DNA from 2 places in the Pontibacillus sp. ABV4_188 genome. Region 1 is predicted to be linked to the other one. Evidence: a T-box and tRNA genes for the amino acid it is inferred to sense, from the RefSeq annotation. Region 1 holds a T-box; the other holds one or more tRNA genes.
What was found. A T-box is a leader RNA that pairs with one kind of tRNA and senses whether it is charged. The one in region 1 lies ahead of ileS (isoleucine--tRNA ligase), so its partner is inferred to be a tRNA-Ile.
Positions count from the first base shown of each region.

Region 2: it encodes a tRNA-Ile, which carries the amino acid that the T-box ahead of ileS (isoleucine--tRNA ligase) is inferred to sense. The anticodon was not compared.

Region 1 is NZ_CM149975.1:1,724,332-1,731,530, reverse strand. Features, by position in the region: gene ACYX4O_RS08810 (solute carrier family 23 protein) at 1-54, opposite strand, end outside; gene pyrR (bifunctional pyr operon transcriptional regulator/uracil phosphoribosyltransferase PyrR) at 213-755, opposite strand; gene ACYX4O_RS08800 (RluA family pseudouridine synthase) at 947-1,858, opposite strand; gene lspA (signal peptidase II) at 1,855-2,319, opposite strand; gene ileS (isoleucine--tRNA ligase) at 2,528-5,281, opposite strand; T-box leader at 5,368-5,600, opposite strand; gene ACYX4O_RS08785 (DivIVA domain-containing protein) at 5,650-6,165, opposite strand; gene ACYX4O_RS08780 (YlmH family RNA-binding protein) at 6,316-7,089, opposite strand.
Region 2 is NZ_CM149975.1:251,948-259,146, reverse strand. Features, by position in the region: rRNA gene ACYX4O_RS01515 (16S ribosomal RNA) at 265-1,827, opposite strand; tRNA gene ACYX4O_RS01510 (tRNA-Ile) at 1,938-2,014, opposite strand; tRNA gene ACYX4O_RS01505 (tRNA-Gly) at 2,025-2,098, opposite strand; tRNA gene ACYX4O_RS01500 (tRNA-Pro) at 2,115-2,191, opposite strand; tRNA gene ACYX4O_RS01495 (tRNA-Arg) at 2,203-2,279, opposite strand; tRNA gene ACYX4O_RS01490 (tRNA-Leu) at 2,368-2,454, opposite strand; tRNA gene ACYX4O_RS01485 (tRNA-Leu) at 2,508-2,592, opposite strand; tRNA gene ACYX4O_RS01480 (tRNA-Lys) at 2,610-2,685, opposite strand; tRNA gene ACYX4O_RS01475 (tRNA-Gln) at 2,696-2,770, opposite strand; tRNA gene ACYX4O_RS01470 (tRNA-Asp) at 2,778-2,854, opposite strand; tRNA gene ACYX4O_RS01465 (tRNA-Glu) at 2,865-2,939, opposite strand; tRNA gene ACYX4O_RS01460 (tRNA-Ser) at 2,950-3,040, opposite strand; tRNA gene ACYX4O_RS01455 (tRNA-Asn) at 3,043-3,117, opposite strand; gene ACYX4O_RS01450 (SprT family protein) at 3,398-3,844, opposite strand; gene cmpA (cortex morphogenetic protein CmpA) at 3,962-4,075, shown strand; gene ACYX4O_RS01440 (Tex family protein) at 4,092-6,254, opposite strand; gene ACYX4O_RS01435 (SpoIIE family protein phosphatase) at 6,390-6,983, opposite strand; gene sigB (RNA polymerase sigma factor SigB) at 6,980-7,199, opposite strand, start outside.

The DNA of each region.
Region 1 (7,199 bases):
CTTGGGTAAGTTCGGTACTTCTCGTACGCCTAAATTCACTTGGTTCTTCTTCATTTATGATCCTCCTCTTATATGAACATGCTTTGATTTCATTCCATAAAAAAACCTCTTTGCGAAAGCTCGCAAAGAGGTAGACGTGTCCTATAGATACACGTTGCCTAGTCATTGCGACCTTTCGAGCCTCACAGGACTTCATTTAAAGGTCTTTTATTTTACTTGATATAAATGCTTACTTCATCTACTTCATCTGATTCCAACAACTGAACTCCGATAACTTCTTCTTGGGATGTTGGGACATTTTTGCCTACATAATCCGCTCGTATTGGTAATTCACGGTGCCCTCTATCCACTAGAACAGCGAGTTGAACTTGGGCTGGTCGGCCATAGTCCATGATTGCGTCCATAGCTGCTCGAACCGTTCTTCCAGTGTAAAGAACATCATCGACTAGAATGACTTTCTTACCAGTAAGGTCTGTTTCAACGTGAGATCCTTTAATTGTAGGGTCTTCTTTATCCTCGGGTTTCGTAAGATCATCTCTGTAAAGGGTGATGTCTACTTCCCCAATGGGAACTTCGACCCCTTCAATTTGCGTGATTTTATCTGCTAAACGTTTTGCTAATGGGATGCCTCTTGTTTTAATACCAACAAGTACAAGACCATCTACCCCTTTATTCTTCTCAAGTATTTCGTGGGCGACTCTTGTCAGTCCACGTCTTATCGCAGATTCATCTAATACGAGTGCTTTCTTCTCCATGCTGTTTATCCCCTCCTGTTTTTGCGAGGTACGAAAAAAACCCCTCCTACCGTGGTAGAAGGGGTTTTAGATAGACGTATATCCAACTAAGGACATAACTGTCTCGTTCATCCGTACCCTTCTCAGCCTCACGGGACTGTTTTAAAGGTCTTTATTCTAGTTCCCTATTATTCCATAGGATGTTAATTCCGTCAACCTCTAAGAGATAAATGCTCTAAAACTTGTTTCAGCTCTTCTGGGAGTTCGGAATCAAAGTGAAGCCATTCTCCTGTAGAAGGATGCTCAAATCCAAGCTCTTTCGCGTGAAGAGCTTGTCCATTTAAATCAAGCGTTCGACGCGGCCCATACTTAGGATCCCCAATAATTGGATGCTCAATATAATTCATGTGTACACGAATCTGGTGAGTACGCCCTGTTTCTAGAACGCATTCGACAAGTGTATGTTCCTCGAAACGGTCTAACACTTTAAAGTGTGTGACAGCATTTTTACCACCTTCCACAACACCTTGTTTCTGGCGATCTTTCGGGTCACGCCCGATTGGAGCATCAATGGTTCCATATTCATGGTGAATCACACCTTGAACTAAAGCCACATACTTACGTTCCACTGTTTTGTTCGAAAGCTGTTCTGCTAAAGATGTGTGAGCTTTATCGTTCTTCGCAACCATTAAAAGACCACTTGTATCTTTATCTATTCGATGAACAATACCTGGTCTCATAACTCCATTAATACCTGATAAATCTTGACAATGATGGAGCAGAGCATTTACAAGTGTACCCTTACTATGACCAGCAGAAGGATGTACGACCATCCCTTTAGGCTTGTTCACTACAATTACATCTTCGTCTTCATATACGACGTTTACAGGAATGTCTTCTGGTAATACTTCCATTGGTTCTGGTTCTGGAATATCCCAGGACAAGACATCTCCTTCTTGACATTTATAGTTACTCTTGTGGTGGGCACCGTTAACCGTTACGAATTGATCCTTCACCCATGCTTGTACTTGAGCACGAGATGCATCTTCGTTTAAAGCTGTTAATACTTTATCTAATCTCTCATTATGTTCTTCTTGTGTTACATGGTGGGTGTTTAAACTCATTTTGCGCTTCCTTTCTTCCGTTCATCTATAATTGTAGCTATAAAGACAAGTCCTACTCCGACAACTAGCGCAGAATCAGCTACGTTGAAAATCGGAAAATCATAGCTGCCAATGTAAACATCGAGGAAATCTACGACTTCTTTTCTAAAGACACGGTCGATAAAATTCCCAACAGCACCGCCTAAGATTAGCCCGAGAGAAATTCCAAGCAATGGGTTATCTTTCGTATACTTTTGTATGTAATAAATTACAAAAGCAATAACGAATGCTGTAATGATATAGAAAAACCAAAACTGTCCTTCTAGCATCCCCCATGCTGCTCCTTTATTACGGTGAGACGTAATATAAAAAACATCTTCAATTACAGGGATACTTTCTAGCAATTTCATTTGTGTATCAATAATCCATTTCGTCAGCTGATCAATAAGTATGATCACAATCGCCAAAACGTAATACCACAAAACATGTTCCTCCGTTCTACACAAACTATTCCTTTAGCATTTTACCACACTTCTAAGGAACGTGCGCGAAAATCATGATTCAAGTATGGTAGCGGTCATATGTTGAGTATAATATGATCCATTAAAAATTCATTTCCAACGGATAAATTTAAAGGCTAATGAAAAACCTGCCTCCGCCACACGGCGAAGACAGGCAGTAAACGAACTCTTATGCTTTATAGTTCTCTTCAACAACAGAAGCACAGCGTGGGCAAAGTTCTGGATGAGCTTCGCTTGCGCCGATTTCTTCTGAAACAACCCAGCAACGTTGGCATTTCTCACCTGGGTGAGCTTGCACAAGAACAGATACGTGATCATATTCTTTGGCTTCTGATGCCGTTTCAGCAACTGTAGCTCCTGATACAATTAATAGTTGTTCTAAGTGATCGACACTTTCTAGAAGCTGTTTTGTTTGTTCATCTTTTGGAACAATTGTTACGTGAGCTTCTAATGACTTACCGATTACTTTGTCAGCACGTGCTTCTTCTAGTGCTTTTAAGACATCGTCACGAACGTCCATGAAGTGATCCCATTTCGCTTTCAGAGCTTCATGATCTTTAACTTCTTGAACTTCCGGAAGATCTGTTAGCTGAACACTCGCCTCTTGTACGCCAGGAATGTGTTGGTAAACCTCATCCGCTGTGTGAGAAAGGATTGGCGATAGAAGTTTTGTAAGAGACGTCACCATTTCATAGTAAACCGTTTGAATACTACGACGACGGGCATCATCTTTTGCTTCAATGTAAAGAATATCTTTCGCAAAGTCCAAGTAGAACGAGCTCAAATCAATCGTACAGAAGTTATGAACCGCATGATAGATCGTAGAGAACTCATACTCATCGTAAGCCTTACGCACTGTGCTTGTTAGCTCTTGTAAGCGCAAGAACATATAACGATCTACTTCTTGAAGATTCTCTTGCTCAACGTAATTTGTCTTTGGATCAAAGTCATGTAAATTTCCTAGCAAGAAACGGAATGTATTACGGATCTTACGATAAACTTCTGATACTTGCTTCAAGATATCGTCTGATATACGTACGTCTGATTGATAGTCTGCGCTCGCAACCCATAGACGAAGGATATCTGCACCAAGCTGCTTCATCACTTTATCTGGAACAACTACATTCCCTACAGATTTACTCATCTTACGACCTTGGCCATCAAGAGCGAAGCCATGACTCAGAATACCTTTAAATGGTGCTTTCCCTGTTACAGCAACAGCTGTAGATAGAGAAGAATTGAACCAACCACGGTACTGATCAGAACCTTCTAAATAAAGGTCTGCCGGACGAGCAAGTTCATCACGTTCATGAAGAACGGCCTGATGAGAAGAGCCACTGTCGAACCAAACATCCATGATATCTTGTTCTTTAGTGAACGTTCCATTAGGACTGTGCTCTGATGTGAAACCTTCAGGAAGCAAGTCTTTTGCTTCACGCTCAAACCAAACGTTTGATCCATGTTCACGGAACAAGTCTGACACGTGTTGGATGGTTTCTTCTGTAATAATTGGAGTATTGTCTTCACCATAAAATACAGGAATAGGAACCCCCCACGCACGTTGACGGGAAATACACCAGTCTTCACGGTCACGAACCATGTTGTAAAGGCGCGTTTCGCCCCATGCAGGAGTCCACTTCGTTTGTTTGATTTCTTCTAGAATATCTTCACGGAAATCTTTAATAGAAGCGAACCACTGACTTGTTGCACGGAAGATTGTTGGCTTCTTCGTACGCCAATCATGTGGATAAGAGTGTGTGATAAACGTTAGGTCTAATAAAGCACCTACTTCTTTTAACTTTTCTGTGATGTCTTTATTCGCTGCATCATAGAACATACCTTCATATCCTGGTGCTTCATCTGTGAAGTACCCTTTCTCGTCAACTGGACAAAGAACTTCAAGTCCATATTGTTTACCTACCCAGAAGTCATCTTCCCCGTGTCCTGGTGCTGTGTGTACACAACCAGTACCAGCGTCTGTCGTAACGTGGTCACCAAGCACGACAAGAGAAGTGCGTTCATAAAGGGGATGCTGTGCTTCTACACGCTCAAGTTCGCTTCCCTTATATGTCTTAACAATTTCAGGATTTGACCACTCAAGAGCTTCTGCAACTTCATCAATTAATTTCTCAGCAATGATATAGTTACCGCTATCTACTTTCACTTTTACATAGTTTAATTCAGGATGAACGGCAATACCTTGGTTAGCCGGAATCGTCCAAGGTGTAGTCGTCCAGATAACAAACGTTTCATCTCCATCTAAAACGCCGTTTGTTTCTTTAACATCAAAACCAACGTAAATAGAAGCAGATCGCTTATCTTGATACTCAATTTCCGCTTCAGCTAATGCTGATTCAGAAGAAGGACTCCAGTAGACTGGTTTTTTACCTTTATAAATGTACCCTTTGTTTGCCATTGTTCCAAAGACTTCAATTTGGGCAGCTTCATAATCTTTGTTTAACGTGATATAAGGGTTTTCCCAGTCACCGCGTACACCAAGTTGCTTGAATTGATGACGCTGGTTATCGACTTGTTTTAACGCATATTCAGCGCATTTTTCACGAAATTCAGCGACCGTCATCTTCTTACGGTTAACTTTCTTTTTCGCTAGTGCTTGCTCAATCGGAAGGCCATGCGTATCCCAGCCTGGAACGTAAGGCGCATGAAACCCTGCCATAGATTTATAACGAACAATAAAGTCTTTCAATACTTTATTTAGCGCGTGACCCATGTGAAGGTCACCATTGGCATATGGAGGGCCATCATGAAGTACGAATAGCGGGCGTCCTTCTGTACGCTCTTGTACTTTTTCATAAATATTCATGTCTTCCCATTGTTGTTGCATTTTAGGCTCACGATTCGGAAGGTTCCCTCGCATAGGAAACTCCGTCTTAGGCATGAGCAAGGTGTCTTTATAGTTCATTAAACCGTTCCTCCTTCATAAGTTCAGCATAGTCAATTTGCTATGGACTGATACCTTAAAAAAAACAAAAAAGACCCTCTCATCCCAGAAGGGACGAGAAGGTCTCGCGGTACCACCCTTATAGATTAAAAGACATATGGCGTCTTTAAATAATCCACTCTAGCATTCGTAACGTGAATGAAACGCCTCTATTTACAAATAAGATCAATAGAGGTACTCGAGGGTGATCTTCCAAAATAACATCTGACTCAGGCTTCCACCATCCCTGATTCGCTTTCTCAGATTATCTATTTCGTACTGTCCCTGTCATCATATGTGTATATTGATGTAGTTCTGTTAATGAATTATATGTAAAAATAGCTTAAGCGTCAAGAGTTATTTTCGGCTAGCTCTTTTTCATATTCTGTTTCTTCTTCAATCTCCTCATTAAACAGTTCATCCCAGTCATCCGTTTCTAACATGTCAAGCTGTGCTTCTACCATCATCTTTAGACGTGTTCGGAACACTTTAGCTTGTTTTTTCAGTTCTTCAACTTCTAATGAGATTCGGCGAGATTTCGATAATGCTTCATTTATGATACGATCAGCATTTTTCTCAGCTTCTTTTAAGATAAGCTTGGACTCTTTGTTAGCATGTCCCTTCACTTCTTCTGCTGTTTCCTGAGCTACAAGAATTGATTTATTCAACGTTTCTTCTATATTACTAAAGTGACCAAGCTTTTCTTCAAGCTGGCTAGCTTTCTCCTCTAAGTTCTTCTTCTCACGAATAACTGATTCATAGTCTTTAATGACCTGATCAAGAAATTCATTGACCTCGTCTTCATCATATCCTCTAAACCCACGCGTAAACTCTTTGTTATGGATGTCTAATGGTGTAAGTGCCACTAGGGCCACCTCCTTTTATAAATAAATATACACATTTCTTCAGTAAGCTATAAATTCGACAAAACCTCACTAAATCCTTCTCATTTCTACAAGTATTCATGTAAATTTATCGAAAAAAGAGAGAATGATCTTTTTGCCCTCTATACTTTATTATTTTAACACAGCCGTTACAATTCGCCATTTATCTTTTTTAGTTTTACCTTCAATTTCTTTCACAACACTACGACCTTTCCCTCTTAGGGAGATAAGGTCTCCTGCTTCTAAAGAGAAAGAAGGGTCTTCTACTGTACGAAAATTCACCTTAACAGCTCCCTTATCAATAAATAAAGCTGCTTTTTGTCTAGAAATGTTGTAGATCTCTTTCACCATAACATCTAAACGCAGAGATGATACAGTTCCAGATTGCTCTTGCCAAGTTTCTTGTGTTTCGAGAACTTCTTCAAAGGGGCGTTCTTCAAACGAAACCCCGGCTTTTTTAATACCTGTAAGATTCATCTTAACGTAATCAGCAATTTCACTTGCTAAAAGAATTTGAATTTGTGTATCCGTTACGATTAAGTCCCCTAACTTATTGCGTTTAATACCTAAAGACATAAAAGCCCCAAGGACATCTCTATGCTCAAGTGTAACGAACTTACTCGGATAACTTGCTTCTAGTAAAGTTACGCCAAACGCTTCTTCCTCAGGATTTTCATAGAAGGGAGCTAATATAAGGCGTTTACGTTCTGCTGATGCATATCCTCCAAATTCCCTTAACACAAAATCTTCATTGTGACCGATAATAGAACGGAATATGTACTGCTCTCTTGGGTCTAGAAAGTCACTTACTTTCCTTTCATAGCGTGAAGCCACTTCGTCCTGCCATGATAGCACTTGATCGATAAAGGGTTGTTCCTCTTTACGGAAATGCTGATAGATGTCCATCACATTCACCTACTTAATCTATAAAATAAGGATGTCTAGTAAGAACTTCTTCCCTAATCATTAAGAGGAAAGTTCCCTATAGACATCCCATAATCGATTGATTTCTTATG
Region 2 (7,199 bases), 1.5 Mb from region 1:
AAAGACGCATCATAATGATGCTTACGTTAAATCTAACGTTGGTTTGATGTCTAATTCTTATCTAGTTTTCAAGGTACTGTTTGAAAGCATTTGAGCTTCCAAAACCGAACGAAACAAACATGAACGCGAAATTGTGTCTAGCTCCGGCGACTAGGGTCTAGCGAGATAAGCGATCTATTCTGCAGTGGCTAACGCCACTTCCGAACAGCTCACTTATCCGTACGACCCTAATCAGTCGCCTGCGCTTTCCGTTATAATCCTTAGAAAGGAGGTGATCCAGCCGCACCTTCCGATACGGCTACCTTGTTACGACTTCACCCCAATCATTGGCCCCACCTTCGGCGGCTGGCTCCAAAAAGGTTACCTCACCGACTTCGGGTGTTGCCAACTCTCGTGGTGTGACGGGCGGTGTGTACAAGGCCCGGGAACGTATTCACCGCAGTATGCTGACCTGCGATTACTAGCGATTCCGGCTTCATACAGGCGAGTTGCAGCCTGCAATCCGAACTGAGAATGGTTTTTTGAGATTTGCTTGACCTCGCGGTCTCGCGGCCCTCTGTACCATCCATTGTAGCACGTGTGTAGCCCAGGTCATAAGGGGCATGATGATTTGACGTCATCCCCGCCTTCCTCCGGTTTGTCACCGGCAGTCACCTTAGAGTGCCCAACTGAATGCTGGCAACTAAGATTAGGGGTTGCGCTCGTTGCGGGACTTAACCCAACATCTCACGACACGAGCTGACGACAACCATGCACCACCTGTCATTCCGTCCCCGAAGGGAACTCCCTATCTCTAGGGATAGCGGAAGATGTCAAGACCTGGTAAGGTTCTTCGCGTTGCTTCGAATTAAACCACATGCTCCACCGCTTGTGCGGGCCCCCGTCAATTCTTTTGAGTTTCAGCCTTGCGGCCGTACTCCCCAGGCGGAGTGCTTAATGCGTTAACTTCAGCACTAAGGGGCGGAAACCCCCTAACACCTAGCACTCAACGTTTACGGCGTGGACTACCAGGGTATCTAATCCTGTTTGCTACCCACGCTTTCGCGCCTCAGCGTCAGTTACAGACCAGAGAGTCGCCTTCGCCACTGGTGTTCCTCCACATATCTACGCATTTCACCGCTACACGTGGAATTCCACTCTCCTCTTCTGTACTCAAGTTCCCCAGTTTCCAATGGCCCTCCACAGTTGAGCTGTGGGCTTTCACATCAGACTTAAGAAACCGCCTGCGCGCGCTTTACGCCCAATAATTCCGGACAACGCTTGCCACCTACGTATTACCGCGGCTGCTGGCACGTAGTTAGCCGTGGCTTTCTGGTTAGGTACCGTCAAGGTACCAGCATTTCCTCTGGCACTTGTTCTTCCCTAACAACAGAACTTTACGATCCGAAGACCTTCATCGTTCACGCGGCGTTGCTCCGTCAGACTTTCGTCCATTGCGGAAGATTCCCTACTGCTGCCTCCCGTAGGAGTCTGGGCCGTGTCTCAGTCCCAGTGTGGCCGATCACCCTCTCAGGTCGGCTACGCATCGTCGCCTTGGTAAGCCGTTACCTTACCAACTAGCTAATGCGCCGCGGGCCCATCCATGAGTGACGGCCGAAACCGCCTTTTACCAGTGAACCATGCAGTTCACTGGGTTATTCGGTATTAGCTCCGGTTTCCCGGAGTTATCCCGATCTCATGGGTAGGTTGCCCACGTGTTACTCACCCGTCCGCCGCTCGATCCACAACAATCACCCCGAAGGGATCATGTTGATTCACGCGCTCGACTTGCATGTATTAGGCACGCCGCCAGCGTTCGTCCTGAGCCAAGATCAAACTCTCCATAAAGTTAGAGTTTGCCTAGCATCAAATAAATGATTACTGGCTTTAAAAAATAATTTAAAGACATTGACGTTACATGTTGTTTCGTTCAGTTTTCAAAGATCAAATGTTTCTTCTGGTGGGCCTGAGTGGACTTGAACCACCGACCTCACGCTTATCAGGCGTGCGCTCTAACCAACTGAGCTACAGGCCCATATTAATAATGGAGCGGGTGATGGGAATCGAACCCACGACATCAGCTTGGAAGGCTGAGGTTTTACCACTAAACTACACCCGCATATAAAGTTTTCCGATGGTCGGGAAGACAGGATTCGAACCTGCGACCCCATGGTCCCAAACCATGTGCTCTACCAAGCTGAGCTACTTCCCGCAGAAAGAAAATGGCGCGCCCGAGAGGAGTCGAACCCCTAACCTCTTGATCCGTAGTCAAACGCTCTATCCAATTGAGCTACGGGCGCATGTTGTTTTTTTGAAGCGACAAGATTTATTATATCACGTCTATTTTATCAATGCAAGAACTTTTTTTAAATTTCTTTGTGACTTCAATGGTGCGGTCGAGAGGATTTGAACCTCCACGGGGTGAACCCCCACTAGGCCCTCAACCTAGCGCGTCTGCCATTCCGCCACGACCGCTCATCAATTATGAGCTTTACACGCTTGTTAGCGAAGATCGCTTGCATTAATAATGGTGCGGGTGGAGGGACTTGAACCCCCACGTCGAGAGACACTAGATCCTAAGTCTAGCGCGTCTGCCAATTCCGCCACACCCGCACGGTGTGAAAAAACAATGGTGAGCCATGGAGGATTCGAACCTCCGACCCTCTGATTAAAAGTCAGATGCTCTACCAACTGAGCTAATGGCTCTTCGTAATAATGGCTGGCCCAGCTGGATTCGAACCAGCGCATGACGGTACCAAAAACCGTTGCCTTACCGCTTGGCTATGGGCCAATATAAGTGGCGGTCCGGACGGGACTCGAACCCGCGACCTCCTGCGTGACAGGCAGGCATTCTAACCAACTGAACTACCGGACCAAAAACTAAATGGTGACCCGTACGGGATTCGAACCCGTGTTACCGCCGTGAAAGGGCGGTGTCTTAACCACTTGACCAACGGGCCAGGTAAGAAATGGCGGAGAAGGAGGGATTTGAACCCTCGCGCCGCTTACGCGACCTACACCCTTAGCAGGGGCGCCTCTTCAGCCACTTGAGTACTTCTCCACTGGCTCCAACGGCAGGATTCGAACCTGCGACCGATCGGTTAACAGCCGATAGCTCTACCACTGAGCTACGTTGGAATAAGAATTAATGAAGCATTTGTTTTTCGGCTTGTTTTGTTTCGCCGACAATTAAATACTTTATCAGATATTGTTTTTGTTTGCAAGGATTTTTTTAAAGAATTTCATTCGGTTTGAATGAGTTCTTTTTTGTTTTCCTTTGCGACTTTTATATGTTACAACACATTTTAATGAGTGTCAATAACATTCCCGAAAAAAATTAAAATCAGTTATTCGGTTAAAGTGCCGTATCGATGACGGCTATAATAATTTAACACGTGGCTCGTCCAAGGTCAATACATTATTCTATCTTTTTTAACTTCCCTTTGCATTTCCCGCACCTATACTTCGTTGTATTCACCCTTTTTAGTCGTTTATAAGTATACCCACACTCCTTGCATTGATAGATATGGTTAGGCTCTCTATATTGGGAAGGCAACGCCTTACAAAATCGCGGAGACCCCGTTCTTTTTAATAAGGCTCTAAATTCTGGGTCACGATGTTGATAACCCTTCCCTTCTATATGAAGGTGATAGTGGCATAACTCATGTTTGATTATCCCTTTAAATTCTTCTTCACCTAACTCTGATAGGTATTTAGGATTCAGCTCAATTCTCCTGTGAGCTGGTAAGTAACGGCCACCTGTTGTACGTAGACGGTTGTTCATCATTACCTCATCTTCATATGGCTTCCCAAACCATTCTCTTGAGATCTGATCTACCCATCTCCATAACGCTTTATTTTCCATAGTTTCCCCTCCTTTATCACATATAGGCGTTTGTATGCATAACATGAAAGTAACGCTTTATACCTTTCTCAATGACAACATCGCTTTTTACATATTAACAGAAAGGTGGTGCTCTTTATGCCTAGTTGGTTACAGCGACAACTGATGAAAGCATACCAGGAAAAGAATTCTTATCAAATCAAGATGCTTAATCAGTGTTGGTATTTCTATAGAAAAAAACACTGCTCGTAAGCAGTGCTTCCTTCTATTATTCAGCTGGTCCTAGCATAGATAGAGCAATCCGTTCTTTTTTCTTATCTACATCTTCAACCCAAACCGTTACGACATCTCCAACTGCCACAACATCTAATGGATGTTTAACAAAGCGTTTAGCAAGTTTAGAGATATGCACCAAACCATCTTGTTTTACTCCAATGTCTACAAATACGCCAAAGTCTACGACATTACGCACTGTACCTTGTAGCTCCATGCCTTGTCTTAAATCCTCCATTGAAAGAACGTCTTTCTTTAATAAAGGAGTTGGTAAGTCATCACGAGGGTCACGGCCAGGCTGAACTAAAGCTTCTAGTATATCTTGGAGTGTAGGAACACCAATCTCTAGTTGACTAGCAGCCTCGTTTACATTTAGGTTCTTAACCTGGTCATTTAGTTTATCTGTTCCAAGGTCTTCTACAGAACATCCCATCTTCTTCAGCAATTCTTTCGTAGCTTTATAACTCTCAGGGTGAATAGGTGTACGGTCTAACGGTTCATCCCCATCAGGTAACCTTAAGAAACCTATACTCTGTTCATATGTTTTAGCTCCAAGGCGAGGGATTTTCTTTAGCTGATTGCGATTTGTAAACTTCCCTTGCTCTTCTCTTGTCTTCACAATATTATTTGCAACCGTTTTGCTAAGGCCTGATACATATTGAAGTAAAGAAGGAGAAGCCGTATTGGCATTCACACCAACCTGGTTTACCGTTGTCTCTACAACGAACGTTAATGATTGATTTAATTTCTTCTGCGTTACGTCATGTTGGTACTGCCCTACACCAATACTCTTAGGATCAATCTTTACTAATTCAGCTAGTGGGTCTTGCACGCGGCGGGCAATAGATACAGCACTCCGCTCTTCTACTTGTAAATCAGGAAACTCTTCACGGGCTAACTTGGAAGCTGAATATACACTTGCTCCTGCTTCATTTACGATCATGTATGCAATGTCTAATTCATTGTTCTGAATCATATCAGCGATAATTTGTTCCGTTTCTCTAGAAGCTGTCCCATTGCCGATCGCAACTAGCTCGATTGGGTATTCCTTCATCAGCTGAAGAATGACTTTCTCTGCGCCTTTTTTATCGTTTTTAGGAGGTGTCGGGTAGACGACTTTAATGGCTTGTACTTTCCCCGTTTCATCTACAACCGATAGTTTACAACCAGTTCGATACGCTGGATCAACTCCAAGCACCGCACGCCCCTTTAACGGAGGCTGAAGCAATAAGTTCTTTAAGTTCTTTGAAAAGACATCAATCGCTTGTTCTTCTGCTCTTTCAGAAAGAGATGTGCGCACTTCTCTTTCTACAGAAGGTTGAATCAACCTTTTATAAGAATCTTCAATTGCATCCTTCCACAATTGGTTGATCTCATCCGCTTGTTTCGGAACGAGCTTCCTGTGCAAGTAATCCAACACGAGCTCTACAGGAGGCTCAATCCCAACTTTAAGCACTCCCTCTTTCTCACCACGGTTAAGAGCAAGAACACGGTGTGATGCGATGGATCGTACAGGTTCTGAATAATCATAGTACATTTCAAAGATACTTTTCTCATCCAATTCTTTATCCTTATCGACAGACGCAATTGTACCTTTTTCAAATGTTTTGGTTCTGATGTAGTCCCTGTAGGAAGGTTCATCTGAAATCCATTCAGCAATGATATCATTCACTCCTGCAAGCACATCATCAATCGTATGTAATTCGTGTTCTTCTGAAAAATATCGCTCTGCCTCATTTGATAAATGAAGGTTCTCGTGGTTCCAGATTGCAAGCGCCAATGGCTCCAGCCCTTTTTCTTTTGCAACAGTCGCTTTTGTTCGACGCTTCTGCTTATATGGCCTATAAAGGTCTTCCACCTTCTGTAACTGTTGAGCTTGAAGGATTTCTGAACGAAGCTCCTCTGTCAATTTCCCTTGCTCTTCAATTAAACGAACAACCTCTTCTTTCCTTTTCGATAGATTCTGTCCGTATTCCCACTTTTCTTGAATGGTATTGATCTGTACTTCGTCTAATCCGTTCGTTTGCTCTTTTCGATACCTGGCAATGAAAGGGACCGTGTTCCCTTCGTTAAGAAGCGAGATGACTTCTTGTATTAAAGAAGATTTTATTGAGGTTTCTTGTGCCACCCACTGTATAATTTGAGCTTCATCGTTCATATAAGTTCCTCCTATTCCTTTTGACCCTATTCATCTATTTTACCAAACTCAATCGCTATTTCCTATTTCACCCTGAAAGAGCTTTCTATGCACAAAAAAACCTTGCCCTCTTACAATTTGGTAAGGACAAGGTTTTCAACCATATTTCATCGCAATAAAAGTTGTATCATCATCGTATTTTACTGGTTGTTGTTGTTTGAATGAATCCATAATTAGTTCTAGGTTCTTGGATACGAATGTGTTTGAGGTTAATGTTCGTTCATTTACTCCATCAGAAAACATAAAGAAAAGCATACCCTCATGCAACGAGTCTCGTTTAACATTATAAGGCCTTGGATAGCCCGACAAATAACCTGCTACAGGTATATTCCGTTGCTTCTTCCCATGGGCAGGGACAACGACAATACCTATATTTCCAATTGAGGTAAAGGAATAAGTCCCTTCCGAGAAATCCATTCTCAGTATACCAAGTACAGCACCGCGCTTATCTCTTAAAGTATCATTAGCCTTCTTAATAATGGAATCAATTGACCCATTAACATTTTCTTCGATGACTTCCATAACAGCTTTGGACGATTCACGAGCATACTCACCGCTACCGAGCCCATCTGCTAATGCGCAAATGAACCCATCCTCTGTCTGCTGATAGAAGTAACTATCACCGCAATAATAGTTCCCTTTTTTAGGCTGTTGAAATACCTTTAAATCGACTTTCGGTTCTTTCGTCAATAGTAAGACTCCGACTCATCTGTCTGCAAGGCTTCTTTCAACTTACGAAGAGCGCGTCGCTGCAATCTTGATACGTGCATTTGCGAAATGCCTAACTGTTCTCCGGTGTCTTTTTGACTCATATTATCAAAGTAGGTACACCTTAGAATTTCTTGTTCTCTTTCCGTCAGAATTGGAAGTACTTTTTCGAGTAGCATTTGTTGGTCAATCTGGTCA